DNA from 2 places in the Faecalimonas umbilicata genome. Region 1 is predicted to be linked to the other one. Evidence: predicted binding sites of a transcription regulator. Region 1 holds the regulator's gene; the other holds the start of a gene.
What was found. The regulator HrcA, encoded in region 1, represses chaperone genes, less so after heat shock. The targets are predictions, from matches to a motif close to TGTTAGCACTCNNNNNNNNNGAGTGCTAACA.
Positions count from the first base shown of each region.

Region 2: a site for HrcA is predicted at 4,243-4,273, ahead of clpB (ATP-dependent chaperone ClpB). Genes of this name have one in related genera too.

Region 1 is NZ_AP031411.1:1,314,235-1,321,690, reverse strand. Features, by position in the region: gene ACGG81_RS06315 (ferrous iron transport protein A) at 1-219, opposite strand, end outside; gene dnaJ (molecular chaperone DnaJ) at 482-1,690, opposite strand; gene dnaK (molecular chaperone DnaK) at 1,803-3,671, opposite strand; gene grpE (nucleotide exchange factor GrpE) at 3,762-4,427, opposite strand; gene hrcA (heat-inducible transcriptional repressor HrcA) at 4,457-5,500, opposite strand; gene hemW (radical SAM family heme chaperone HemW) at 5,762-6,976, opposite strand; gene ACGG81_RS06285 (hypothetical protein) at 7,166-7,348, opposite strand; gene ACGG81_RS06280 (hypothetical protein) at 7,441-7,456, shown strand, end outside.
Region 2 is NZ_AP031411.1:893,950-901,405, forward strand. Features, by position in the region: gene ACGG81_RS04290 (ABC transporter permease) at 1-456, shown strand, start outside; gene ACGG81_RS04295 (amidohydrolase) at 563-1,948, shown strand; gene ACGG81_RS04300 (FAD-dependent oxidoreductase) at 2,012-3,706, opposite strand; gene ACGG81_RS04305 (rhodanese-like domain-containing protein) at 3,708-4,025, opposite strand; gene clpB (ATP-dependent chaperone ClpB) at 4,321-6,918, shown strand; gene ACGG81_RS04315 (DNA polymerase IV) at 7,128-7,456, shown strand, end outside.

The DNA.
Region 1 (7,456 bases):
GATCTGCTCCGCATCGCTGTTTCGGATCGCAACGACTGCGCCTCGGATTTCATAAGCCTTCGGATCACCAAAAGGTCCTTTTCCCACACAGGTCACCTTCGTTCCGCAGATCAGACCAATGTCCTGGAAACGCCTCTTCATCTCCGGCTCGGATAAAATTTTACGGACTTCCCCTGTCTGATTTTGTTCTAGTTCATTTAACAAAAATCTTTCACACATTTTTCTGCCCCTTTCCCGGAATTTTTCTGCCTTTTCCAGCGCATGGGAAAACTTTTCACCACTCAATAATGCAGATACCTTCCGCTATGCTTACTATATGAAAAGGGACAATTTCTATATTCCTCCCATTCGGATCCCGACTGTCTCTTACAGAAAATCATGACTGGCATAAAACACTTTCCCAGACAGACAAATAGGACAGTCCAAAGAGTTTCATCTCTCTGACTGTCCTATTTTTGTTACTTTTTCTGAAGCCAGATACTTATTTATCCGACTGTTCTTCAAAAGATTCTTTCAGCTTATCCATAAATCCTTTTTTCTTCGGTTTTGCCTTTTTCTCAGATTTTTCCATAGTTCCATCTTCCTGATGTAAGGAATTTCCAGTTAGTTCGTCAAATCTTCTAAGCGCTTCTTTTGCCTCTGCACTTAATTTCTCCGGTGTCTGGATCACAAGTGTGACATAATGGTCTCCTCGCACTTGTTTGTTGCGGAGAGACGGAACACCTTTCCCTCTTAAGCGCACTTTTGTATCTGTCTTTGTTCCCGGTTTTACGTTGTAGATCACATCGCCATCCACAGTGCTGATGCGCACATCTCCACCGAGCGCAGCCTGTGCAAATGTAATCGGAGCTGTTGAGAAAATATTCATATCCTGACGTGTAAAAATTGGATGTCTGGATACTGTTACCTCTACGAGCAGATCTCCTCTCGGACCGCCATTCGTTCCCGGTTCTCCTTTATCACGGATGCGGATACTCTGTCCGTTGTCAATTCCTGCCGGAATCGATACTTGAATTTTCTTCCGGTTTGATACGTATCCAGTTCCCGCACAGTCCGGACATTTCTCTCTTATGATCTTACCGGTTCCGCCACAGTCCGGACAAGTCTGGACGTTCTGAACTGTACCGAAAAATGACTGGGAAGTATATACCACCTGACCTTTTCCGCCACATTTGGAACAAGTCTCCGGACTGGTTCCCGGCTTTGCACCAGTTCCATTACACTTCGGACACGGATCTTTGATCACAAGATCTAACTCTTTTTCACATCCTCTGATTGCCTCTTCAAATGTGATCCGAACTCCTTTGCGGATATTCATACCTTTCATCGGTCCATTGCCTGCACGTCCGCCTCTGCGGCCGCCGCCAAACAAATCTCCAAAAATATCTCCAAAAATATCCCCGAAATCCGCACCATTAAAATCAAAGCCGCCAAATCCGCCGGCTCCTCCACCGCCGTTTTCAAATGCCGCGTGTCCAAACTGGTCATATTTGCGCCGTTTCTCAGCATCACTAAGTACTGCATATGCCTCAGAAGCCTCTTTGAATTTTTTCTCGGCCTCCGCATCTCCCGGGTTCATATCCGGATGATATTTTTTTGCAAGTGCACGGTAAGCTTTCTTTAATGCCGCATCATCTGCATTTTTATCTACTCCGAGCACCTCATAATAATCTCTTTTTGTTTCAGCCATTGTTCTTCTACCTTTCATTTCATAAGGAAATTCTGCGAAACCTGATTTCCCACTGTCTGTGAGTCTTCAGATCCCGCAGAATCCGTGCAGGTAATGCACTTATCTGGTCTTATTATACTTCTTTGTAGTCTCCGTCTACCACATCGTCACCGTTAAATCCTTCTGGTGCCGGTCCTGCTTCCGGTGCTGGTCCTGCCTGCTGTGCTCCAGCTGCTGCGCCTGCCTGTTCGTACATCTTTGTAAATAACTGCTGTGCACTTGTCATTAATTTTTCTTTTCCTGCTTTGATCTCTTCTACCTGTGCATCTGTCATGCTCTCTGGTGTAGATTTTGCAAGAATGTCTTTTAATGCCTGGATGTCAGCTTCTACTGCTGCTTTTTCATTTGCATCAATCTTGTCTCCGACTTCTCCAAGTGCTTTCTCTGTCTGGAAGATCATCGCATCTGCATCATTTCTTGCATCGATTGCTTCTTTTCGTTTTTTATCCTGTGCTTCAAATTCAGCTGCTTCTTTTACTGCTCTGTCAATCTCGCTGTCTGACATGTTAGAACCTGCTGTAATTGTAATGTGCTGTTCTTTTCCTGTTCCTAAATCTTTTGCAGAAACATTTACGATACCATTTGCATCGATATCAAATGTAACTTCGATCTGTGGGATTCCACGTGGAGCTGGTGCGATTCCGTCAAGTCTGAACTGTCCGAGAGATTTATTATCTCTTGCGAACTGTCTTTCACCTTGAACAACGTTAATGTCTACTGCTGACTGGTTATCTGCTGCTGTAGAGAATACCTGGCTCTTCTTTGTAGGAATCGTTGTATTTCTCTCGATCAGTCTTGTAGCGATACCACCCATTGTCTCGATAGATAATGAAAGAGGAGTTACATCCAGTAATAAGATGTCGCCTGCACCTGCATCTCCTGCTAATTTACCACCCTGAACAGATGCTCCTAATGCAACACATTCGTCTGGGTTTAATGATTTGGATGGCTCATGTCCTGTCAATTTCTGTACTTTTTCCTGTACCGCCGGGATACGTGTAGATCCACCTACTAATAATACTTTTCCAAGTTCAGAAGCTGAGATTCCCGCATCAGATAACGCTCTTGTTACAGGCTCTGCTGTTCTTTCTACAAGGTCATGTGTCAATTCATCAAATTTTGCTCTTGTAAGGTTCATATCAAAGTGTTTTGGACCTTCTGCATTTGCTGTGATGAATGGCAGGTTGATGTTTGTTGTTGTTGCGGAAGAAAGTTCTTTTTTCGCTTTCTCTGCTGCTTCTTTTAATCTCTGAAGTGCCATCTTATCTGTAGATAAGTCGATTCCTTCTGCACGTTTGAATTCTGCTAACATGTAATCTGTGATCTTCTGGTCAAAGTCATCTCCACCAAGTTTATTGTCACCTGCTGTTGATAATACTTCGATAACTCCGTCACCGATCTCGATGATAGATACGTCGAAAGTACCTCCACCTAAGTCGTATACCATGATCTTCTGTTCTTTTTCATTGTCAAGTCCGTAAGCAAGTGCTGCTGCTGTTGGCTCATTGATGATACGTTTTACATCAAGACCAGCAATCTTACCAGCATCTTTTGTTGCCTGACGCTGAGCATCGTTAAAGTAAGCCGGAACTGTGATAACAGCCTCTGTTACTTTCTCTCCAAGATATCCTTCTGCATCTGCTTTCAGTTTCTGAAGTACCATTGCAGAAATCTCCTGTGGAGAATATTTCTTATCATCGATCGTTACTCTGTAATCAGTACCCATGTGTCTCTTAATAGAAGAGATTGTCTTATCAGCATTTGTCACTGCCTGACGTTTTGCAGGTTCTCCAACGAGACGTTCTCCTGTCTTTGTAAAAGCAACAACCGATGGTGTTGTTCTTGCTCCTTCTGTATTTGCGATGACTGTCGGCTGTCCACCTTCCATAACAGCTACACAGCTATTTGTTGTTCCTAAGTCAATTCCAATGATTTTTCCCATGATGAAATCCTCCTATATTTTATACTAAGTTTACTTACTCTATCTATTGTTGATAAAATTCAAAATGCTTTATGCATCTTAAATGAATTTTTAATTTGCTACTTTTACCATACTATGTCTTACTACCGTATCTCTGTATGTGTAACCTTTCTGGAACTCTTCTACAACGATATTCTCCCCGACTTCCTCATCTTCTACATGCATCACTGCATTGTGGAAATCCGGATCAAATTCATTTCCAACTGCCTCAATCGCTTTCACTCCGACAGAATCCAGTGTCGTCATAATCTGTTTGTAGATCATCTCCATACCGGAAACGAAGGAATCTTCTTTCTGCTCTTCTGTAACAGCTCCGAGTCCTCTCTCAAAATTGTCTACAACCGGAAGAATCTTCTCGATAATATCTTTTGCCCCGATCTCGTACATCGCTGATTTTTCTTTCTCCGTACGCTTGCGGAAGTTATCAAACTCTGCCATCTGACGTGTGAGCTTATCTTTTAATTCCTCGATCTGCTCATCTTTTTTATCTTTTTTCGGCTTTCTTTTAAACAGCCCTTTTGCTCCTTTCTCGGAACCTTCTTCTGCTGTCTCTTCCAAAGCTTCCTCTTCGGATGCTTCGCTGTCAGCTTCTTCCTCAACGGTTTCCTCTGCAACCGCTTCTGTATCTTCTCCCGCTGCTTCCTGAGCGGCGTCCTGTTCCTCTGCCGCTTTCTTTGCTTCCTCTACGGCTTCTTTTACCATTTCTTCCTGTGTCATCTTCTTATCCAATGGTCGTACCACCTTTCTTATGATTTTTTATGAAATATCGCATCCAGTTCTACCATCAACGTCTTTAATGTCTTCATGACATTCTCATAATCCATCCGCTTCGGACCAATGATTCCAACTGTCCCCTGCATGCCCTGCCCAAGCTCGTAAGTCGCTGTCACAACACTGCAATCCTTCATCGTCTGTACCGGTGTCTCACTTCCGATATAAACTTGAATTCCTTTGTTCTCATCGCTTGCCAGCGTCTGTGTCACAAGTTCTGCCAACTGCTGCTTTTCTTCAAAAGCACTGATGATCTCCTGTGCACTCTGCTTGTCGCTCAGCTCCGGATATTTGAAAATGTTTGTCGCTCCGCTTGTGTAAATCTCAAGGTCATTATCAAGCTGAATCGTATTTGCCACTGCATCAAGCACATCACTGATCACACCGCTGTGAATTCCTGCCTGTTCCTTCAGTCTGGCGATCATGCCAAGATTGATATCTTCGACCGCAATTCCATTCAGATTGGTATTCAACAGCATATTCAACTTCAGCATTGTCTCATTGTCAAGCGGCTCTGCAACCGCCACAATCTTATTCTTAATAATGTTGCCTTCCATGACGATCACCGCGATGATCTGATTGGCATCCACCTGCGAAAGCTGGATGAACTTTAACTTATTCCTATTATAAGTAGGAGCAGAAACCATCGTCGCATAATTTGTACTATTTGCCAGCACTCTCGCAGCCTGCTGCAAAAGCTGTTCCATCTTATCGGCCTTCTGAAGCATCTTCTCCTGCATCTCAGTGATCTCATGCTCCTTATCCTCCATCAGCATATCTACATAAAGCCGATATCCTTTGTCTGAAGGAATTCTTCCCGCCGATGTATGAGGCTGTATGATATATCCCAGATCTTCCAAATCCGCCATCTCATTGCGGATCGTCGCAGAACTTAGATTCAAATCTGTATATTTGGAAATCGTTCTGGATCCTACCGGTTCCCCGGTCTCTAAGTAGGTCTTAATGATCGTCTGCAAAATCTTAAGTTTCCGATCATCCAATCCATGATCTGCTTTCATCTCACACCTCCTCGTTTTTCTTTATTAGCACTCCATTCTTACGAGTGCTAACACCTTACGATTATTAAGATAGCACTATGCTTTTCGTTTGTCAACCTAGTTTACATATTTTTTATATTTTTTGTAAAAAACTATTTTCTATCGAGATTATGTACATTTTTAGAAACTTTCAATCCAAAAAAGCAATCAAAAAATTTCCGGAACCTTTCTATCATTCTGAAAATTTTTCAATTGCCTTTCTATCTGAAACATTTTTATAGGTTATAACAAGAACTGTGCAAGTACATAGTTGCTCAGATCATTTCCTCTCTTTGTCAGGCAGATTCGCTCCTCCTCTTCGCGAAGCAATCCTTCTTCTTTGAGTTTTTCCAATACCTCTCCATATACTTCCTGTATTTCTCTGTGATACCGTTCTCTAAATTTCTGCTTGTTTACCCCCTCTTTCATCCGAAGGCCAAGGAACATTGTCTCCTCCACCTGTGCATTCCAATCTAGCGTCTCTTTTTCCTCCTCGATCTGATCCAACCTTCCATTTGCCCGGATATAAAGATCCGTATCTGAAATATGCTGATACCGCTCGTTTTCAATCAAAGATGCCGCCCCAGTGCCGATCCCAAGGTACTCCACCCTCTGCCAGTATCCTTTGTTATGCCTGCACGCATATCCCGGCTTCGCATAGTTAGAAACTTCATATTGTAGATATCCTGCCGCTTCCAGCTTCTCTGCGGTCAATTCATACATGCGGCGTTCTGCTTCCTCATCCGGAAGCTTTGGGAAGTTCTTGCCTGTATCCATCTGTTTCCCGTCATCAGCCAAACATTTCTCACACTGACTATCCTGCTCTTCTTTTGCGTTCTCCCCATAAATCTCGTAAAATAGCGTCCCTTCCTCAATGATCAGACTATACGCAGAAATATGTTCCGGATTCATTCGGATCACGGTATCCAATGTGTGCTCCCAGGATTCCACTGTCTGCCCTGGGATTGCCGAGATCAGATCTATATTAATATTCTGAAATCCCGCCTTCCTTGCCAGATCATAACTCTCTTCAAACTGCCGCATCGTATGTACACGCCCAAGCAGCTTCAGTTCCTTATCATCGACCGACTGCAGTCCAAAACTGATCCGGTTGATCCCACATGCCCTGTATGCCTGCAAATTTTCTTTTGTGACCGTACCCGGATTCGCTTCCATCGTAATTTCCGCATCTGCTTGGATCTCAAACACATCCCGGAGCGCATCAAAAATTTCTTTCATCCGACCTCCCGACAAAATCGATGGTGTTCCTCCTCCAAAAAAAATCGTTGTAACTCGATAATTCTCTGCCAACTTTTGATACTGCCTGATTTCTGCCACAAGCGCTGTTACATAGCGATCTATCGTCTCCCTCGGAGCCGGACCGGACAAAAAATCACAATATGCACATTTTTTCATACAAAACGGAATATGAATATATAATTCCAATTCTCTCTTCATGCTCAGTCTCTCTTTCTTTTCTCTATTTCTTATCCGCCTGCACATCTTGTACACGCAAAATTTATTGTTCTAAATATCAGTACAAAGGGAAAATAGATTTCTGCTATCCAAATATAAGGCAATCGTTTTACCTACAAGGCAGAAAAAGACAATACTATCCGTCTTCATCGATGGATGCTTCTCTCGTGGTTAGTTCATGCTTCCTATTTTAACGCTTCTTAATACCACTACTCTGTTTTCTTCTTCTCTCTTCCAGTCATCTTCTTGTACTCTGTTTTTAGGTGCTTCTCTCCTATATGTCTGGTGTTTTCTAAGATGTTCCCGAACAGATAACTCTGCCCTGGACAATATTATAGCGATTTTCATTTCCATTTGTAAATATCTGAATAAATTTCTTTTACTTTTTGCAGGAAAACTGTATAGGCTCTTTCCTTTTTGCCTATCCTATCTACGAGGTGAGAAACATGTCTTATATTGCTC
Region 2 (7,456 bases), 420 kb from region 1:
CTAGCAGCAGTATATTATAAGAAAACATCTTCGGGACTTGCGTTTGCGGCAATTGGAGAGAATCCACAGTCTGCAGATGCAGCGGGGATTTCGGTCTACCGTTATCAGTGGATTGCAATCGTTGTCAACGGAGTTATGGGAGGAATTGGTGGAGCGGTACTTGTCCTTGTGCAGCTTGGAAAATTCTCAGAAAATATGATTTCTGGACGTGGCTACATTGCACTTGCTGCGGTAATATTAGGAAGATATACGCCATTTGGTGCATTAGGAGCAGCTTTTGTTTTCGGAGGAGCAAATGCACTGCAGATTCGTCTTCAGGCATTAGGGGTTCCGTTACCGACACAGGCGCTTGCAATGCTTCCATATGTCATTACATTGGTAACACTACTGATTTCAATTGGAAAGAGCAATCAGCCAGACAAACTTGGAAAACCATATATCCGTGGTTCTAGATAAACACTAAAAGAGCGGTAGTGATAAGATAAAGTGACGTGGAAAAAAGAGAATTATAGATAGGGAAGAAGAATCCTGCAGAATATAGTCAGGATTTTGGAGGAAAGCGATGAGTAAGATTTTAATAAAAAATGCGAAAGCAATTGTAACCTGTAATGAAAAGGATGAGGTATTCTATGATGCGGATCTATTGATTGATGGTCCCAAAATTGTTGCCATTGGGAAAGATCTGAAAGCGGAAGAGGCTGAGGTGATTGATGGGAAAGGCAAATTCGTCTATCCGGGAATGGTGAATACTCATCATCATTTTTTTCAAACATTTGTAAGAAATTTGATTACGATTGACTATCCGCATTTGACGGTGATGGACTGGATTGATAAAATTTATCGTATTTTCCAGAAAATCGATGATCAGGTCATCTATTATTCTTCGATGACAGCTATGGCAGATCTTTTGAAACATGGATGTACGACAGCATTTGACCATCAATATTGTTATACAACTGCTACGGGGAAAAGTCCAGTGGACAGACAGATGGAAGCAGCAGCGCAACTTGGAATCCGTTACCATGCGGGACGTGGGGGGAATACACTTCCGAGGGAAGAAGGAAGTTCTATTCCGGCAGCGATGGTAGAATCAACAGAGGAATTTATCAAGGATTGCGAACGTTTGATTGATACTTATCATGATGCATCACCATATTCCATGAGCCAAATTGTCGTGTCACCGTGTCAGCCGATTAACTGCTATAAAGATACATTTGTGGAATCTGTAAAACTTGCAAGAGATAAAGGGGTTCGCCTTCACACACATTTAGGAGAAGGAGAAAGTGAAGGAATTAGAGCGCGTTATGGTATCCGTACCTTGGAATGGTGCGAACAGATTGGATTTATTGGGGAAGATGTTTTCTATGCACATGCATGGGAATTGACTTCGGAAGAGTATGCGCGGATCGCACAGACAAAGACAGGGATTTCTCATTGCCCGGCACCGGCAGTTCTTGGAGGATTTCCAATACTTGATATCAAAAAGCTTCAGGACATGGGAATAGTTGTCAGTCTTGGATGTGATGGATCTGCAACGAATGATAGCTCTAATGAACTTGATGCACTGCGCATGGCATATTTGATGCAGGCATACCACACAAAGGAAAGAGGCGGAAGTATTTCTGCGTATGATATGTTGAAAGTGGCGACAATCAACGGAGCGAAAACACTTGGAAGAAATGATCTTGGCTCACTGGAAGTTGAAAAGGGAGCAGATTTATTTATTATTGATACAAGAGGGCTGGAATTTACCGGAGCAATCCATGATCCCAAAAATCTGCTTGCAAGAGCAGGTGTGACAGGACCTGTCTGGATGACGATTGTTAATGGAAAGATTGTGTATGCAGATGGGCATCTGACTGGAGTGGATGAGGAGAAATTTGCCAGAGAAGGAGAGGGAGTCTGCACAAAGGTGTTGAGAAGTCAGTTTCCGAATTATTGGAAATAGTAGATATAATACAAGAGGCTTTTTGTCATGCATTTAGGAGTATGGACAAAAAGCCTTGTTGTTTTATGATTGATCCATACCGCAGGCGGCAGCGGATGCAATGAGGCAGCGATCATTCATAACGGCATCATAGAAGCGGAATCCACCGGAGAAGTTGTAAGCACGATATCCATTTCCTTCCAGAATTCTGGTGGCGATATAGCTTCTAAGACCACTTTGACACATGACATAAACTGGTTTCTCTTTTGGGAGTTCTTTTAGGTGTTCGCGCAGAACATCTACAGGGATATTTGTAAATCCAGCCATATGTCCTCTTTCGTATTCCTCAGGGGTTCGTGTATCCAGAAGAATAGCGCTGCCATCCAGGGGAAGCGTTTTAATATCTTCCAGATGGAATTGTTTTAACGTACCATCAGAAATATTTTCTATCATAAATCCAGCCAGATTGACTGGATCTTTGGCAGAAGAGTAAGGAGGGGCATAGGCCAGATCTAATTCTGCCAGATCTGAAGCTTTCATCCCGGCATGGATGGCTGTAGCAAGTACATCGATTCGCTTGTCTACACCTTCATATCCCACAATTTGTGCCCCAAGGATCCGGTAGGTTTCTTTCTCAAATACTACTTTCATCGTCATAACTTTCCCTCCGGGATAATAGCCAGCATGGCTCATAGGAGAGAGAATTACTTTGTCTACAGCCAGACCGGCTTTTCTGGCATTGGTTTCATTTACACCAGTGACAGCGGCAGTCATATCAAATACTTTAATCACAGAACTACCCTGGGAGCCAGGATAAGAACTGTTTTTTCCACAGATATGCTCTGCCGCAATACGTCCTTGCTTGTTGGCAGGTCCGGCAAGAGAAATTAAAGTATCTTGTCCGGTGACGGAATGTTTTATTTGTACGGCATCCCCTACAGCATAAATATCAGGTGCGGAAGTTTGCATATGCGCATTGACTAAAATACTGTCTTTTATACCAAGTTCCAGACCGGCATCTTTAGCTAGTTTTGTGTCCGGAGTAACACCAATAGCTAATACTACCATGTCTGCACAAAGAGGTTCCTCTTCTTTTAAAAGAACACGGACACCATCTGTAGTTTCCTGAAATCCTTCTACCGTATGTCCAAGAGCCAGTTTTACTCCATGTTTACGCATTTCATTATGGAGAAAGGCAGCCATATCTGAATCAAACGGATTCATCAGCTGCTTTGGTCGCTGTACAATGGTGACCTCCATGCCAAGCTCACGGAGATTTTCGGCTAATTCTAATCCGATGAAGCCTCCTCCTGCCAAAACAGCAGACTTTGGTTGGTTTTTCTCAATATAGGTTTTGATCCGCAGGGTGTCTTCTACGGTTCGCAGTGTAAAGAGTTTGTCGATATCTGTACCAGGAAGTTTGGGCTGGGTTGGCTTGGCACCAGGAGAAAGGATGAGCTTGTCATAGGTTTCCTCAAATTCTTCTCCTGTTTCCAGATTCTTTACAGATACTGCATGACGTTCCGGATGCAGGGAGGTAACTTCGTGATGTACCTTCATGGATACGCGGAAACGAGAAAGGAAGCTTTCTGGTGTCTGTAAAGTAAGAAGGTCTGAATCTGTAATTACATCTCCAATGTAATAAGGAAGTCCACAGTTTGCGTAGGAAATAAATCCAGAGCGCTCAAAGACAATGATTTCTGCATGTTCGTCCAATCTGCGGAGTCTTGCGGCAGCAGTTGCACCGCCAGCTACACCGCCTACAATTACAATTTTCATTTTATTTTTCCACCTTTCCTGTATAGGAAGCGATGCCTCCTATATTTTTTACATTCGTATACCCCATTTTTTTGAGTAAGATAACTGCTTGACGACTTCGGGCTCCTGAATGGCAGTAAACGAATACAGGTGTCTGAAGCTGTGTAGCAGGTGTTCCTTCGTATAAGGAGCGTAGAGGGACATTTTTGCTTCCGGGAATATGTCCTTCTTTGTATTCCTCAGGGGTTCTTACATCTAATAGTACGCCTTCTTTTGTATTGTGAAAAGCTAGCAATTCCTGATTAATATCAGGTAGTTTAAAAAAATCGAAAAAACTCATAATGTTACCTCCTTGTCACAGTATATTCGTTCCAATCGTTGATACTGCTGAATGATACAATCGTTGGATATCTTAAATCTGCCAGTTTTTGAAAAGCTGAAAAATAGGCAGAGCATCTATTTCTTTTTCATAATAAAACATTTAAAAGTTGATAAAAATACTATAATACAGAAAAAAGAAATATTCTGTGATGAGATTACAAAAAAAATATTAAAAATGTTAGCACTCGTCTATTGACATGGCTAACAACATATGTTATATCTATTATAGAACAAAAAGAAAGAGAGGTAACAAGATGAACATTAATAAATTTACCCAGAATTCATTGCAGGCGGTACAAGGATGTGAAAAAGTTGCCTATGAATATGGCAATCAGGAGGTAGAGCAGGAACATCTGCTGTATGCTCTTATCATACAAAATGACAGTTTAATCGCAAATCTAATCGAGAAAATGGGGATTCAGAAGCAGTTGTTTAGCAATCGCGTGGAAGAAGGATTAAGAAAACGCACAAAGGTACAGGGCGGACAAATCTACATTGGCCAGGATTTGAACAAAGCTTTGATCCATGCAGAAGATGAGGCAAAACAGATGGGAGATGAGTATGTTTCGGTAGAGCATATTTTCTTATCTCTGTTGAAGTATCCAAACAAGGAATTAAAGGCCATTTTCAGAGAATTTGGAATTACGAGAGAAGGATTTCTTCAAGCACTTTCTACTGTCCGAGGAAATCAGAGGGTGACAAGCGACAATCCGGAGGCTACGTATGATACTTTGAATAAATATGGAAGCGATCTGGTAGAACGAGCCAGAGAACAGAAGCTAGATCCGGTGATCGGGCGTGACGCAGAGATTCGGAATGTGGTCCGGATCCTTTCAAGAAAGACAAAGAATAATCCGGTATTGATCGGAGAACCTGGTGTCGGTAAGACTGCAGCGGTAGAAGGCCTTGCACAGAGAATCGTCAGAGGAGATGTGCCGGAAGGTCTGAAAAATAAAAAGATTTTTGCGCTGGATATGGGGGCACTTGTAGCTGGAGCCAAATATCGCGGGGAGTTTGAGGAACGTCTGAAAGCGGTACTGGAAGAAGTGAAGAACAGTGCTGGGAATATTATTCTTTTCATTGATGAACTTCATACAATTGTTGGTGCAGGAAAGACGGATGGTGCGATGGATGCCGGCAATATGTTAAAACCGATGCTGGCGAGAGGTGAATTACACTGTATTGGTGCGACAACGTTGGATGAATACAGGCAGTATATCGAGAAAGACGCGGCTTTAGAGAGAAGATTTCAGCCGGTTATGGTAGATGAACCGACGGTGGAAGATGCCATTTCTATTCTTCGTGGATTGAAAGAACGCTATGAAGTATTTCATGGTGTGAAGATCACAGATAGCGCACTTGTGGCAGCTGCAACACTCTCCAACAGATATATTACAGACCGTTTTCTGCCAGATAAGGCTATCGACCTTGTAGATGAGGCATGTGCTTTAATTAAGACAGAGTTAGATTCTATGCCGACAGAGATGGATGAACTGCGAAGAAGGATCATGCAGTTAGAGATTGAGGAGGCTGCATTGAAAAAGGAAAATGACAGACTCAGTCAAGAGCGTCTTGTTCATTTGCAGCAGGAACTGGCAGAGATGCGGGATGAATTTGCCGGAAAGAAAGCGCAGTGGGACAATGAGAAAACATCTGTGGAACGTTTGCAGAAGATCCGTGAGGAGATAGAGCAAGTCAATCAGGAGATACAGAAAGCACAGCGTTCTTACGATTTGGAAAAGGCGGCAGAACTTCAGTACGGAAGATTACCGCAGCTGACAAAGCAGCTTCAGGAGGAAGAAGAACGTGTCAAAGGAAAATCGATGACACTTGTGCATGAAAGTGTCACAGAGGATGAGATTGCAAGGATCATCTCACGCTGGACGGGCATCCCGGTGGCGAAGTTAAATGAAAGTGAGAGAAGTAAGACCCTTCATCTGGACGAAGAACTTCATAAAAGAGTGATCGGACAGGACGAAGGTGTGACGAAAGTGACGGAGGCAATTATCCGTTCCAAAGCAGGAATCAAAGATCCTACAAAGCCGATTGGTTCTTTCTTATTCCTTGGACCGACCGGTGTTGGTAAGACAGAACTTGCAAAGGCACTTGCGCAAAGTCTGTTTGACGATGAGAGCAATATGGTTCGGATCGATATGAGTGAATATATGGAAAAATATTCCGTGTCACGTCTGATCGGAGCACCTCCGGGATATGTCGGATATGATGAAGGAGGACAGTTGACAGAGGCGGTGAGAAGAAAACCATATTCTGTTGTACTGTTCGATGAGATTGAGAAAGCACATCCAGATGTATTCAATGTGTTGCTTCAAGTATTGGATGATGGTCGGATTACAGACTCACAGGGACGTACCGTTGATTTCAAAAATACGATTTTGATCATGACATCGAATATCGGTTCTACGTATTTGTTAGATGGAATTGATGAGAATGGGGAAATCAAAGAAGAGAGTGAGACTCTCGTTATGAATGATCTGCGGGCACACTTCCGGCCGGAGTTTTTAAATCGTCTGGATGAAATCATTATGTTTAAGCCACTGACGAAGAAAGATATTTACGAGATTGTTGAGTTGTTGATTCAGGATTTAAATAAAAGATTGCAGGATTCTCAAGTGAAGATAGAACTGACAGAAGCTGCAAAGCAATTTGTTGTGGATGGCGGATATGAGCCGATGTACGGTGCAAGACCACTTAAGAGATTTTTACAGAAAAATGTAGAGACACTGGCAGCAAAGTTGATTCTTTCCGGAGAAATCGGAGCGGAGGATACAATCTTGATCGATGTAGAAGATGGAGCACTCAAGGCGAGAGTCAAGGCGTGGGTAAGATCCTAACAAAGTGAATTCAATCAGCGGAAGCGATTTGTGGAAGCAGTCTGCATGTGGAGCCGTTTTTCGTTGACGAAAGAGGACATTTGTGCAATGATAGAAACAGTACAGATGTTCTCTTTTTGTTGCGCGGAATATTTTTTTGAAATCCCAGATGATAAAGAGATCAGAGATGGAAAAAGTGTACTTTTAATAGGCTAGGGAAAGGAGCAGACATGTCATCCATTATTTTTCATATTGATGTAAATTCCGCTTACTTAAGCTGGACTGCGGTGGAAAAATTGAAAAACGGGTCAGAGATTGATCTGCGAAAGATTCCTTCTATTATAGGAGGAAATCAAGCATCCAGACATGGGGTTGTTCTGGCAAAATCAATCCCTGCAAAAAAGTATGGAGTGAGAACTGGGGAACCAGTAGCAAACGCGCTCAGAAAGTGTGCGACACTGGTAATTGAACCGCCGGATCATAAGATGTACAGACAGTATAGTCAGAGACTGATGGAATTCTTGAAGGGCTATACACCAGAGATTGAGCAGGTCAGTGT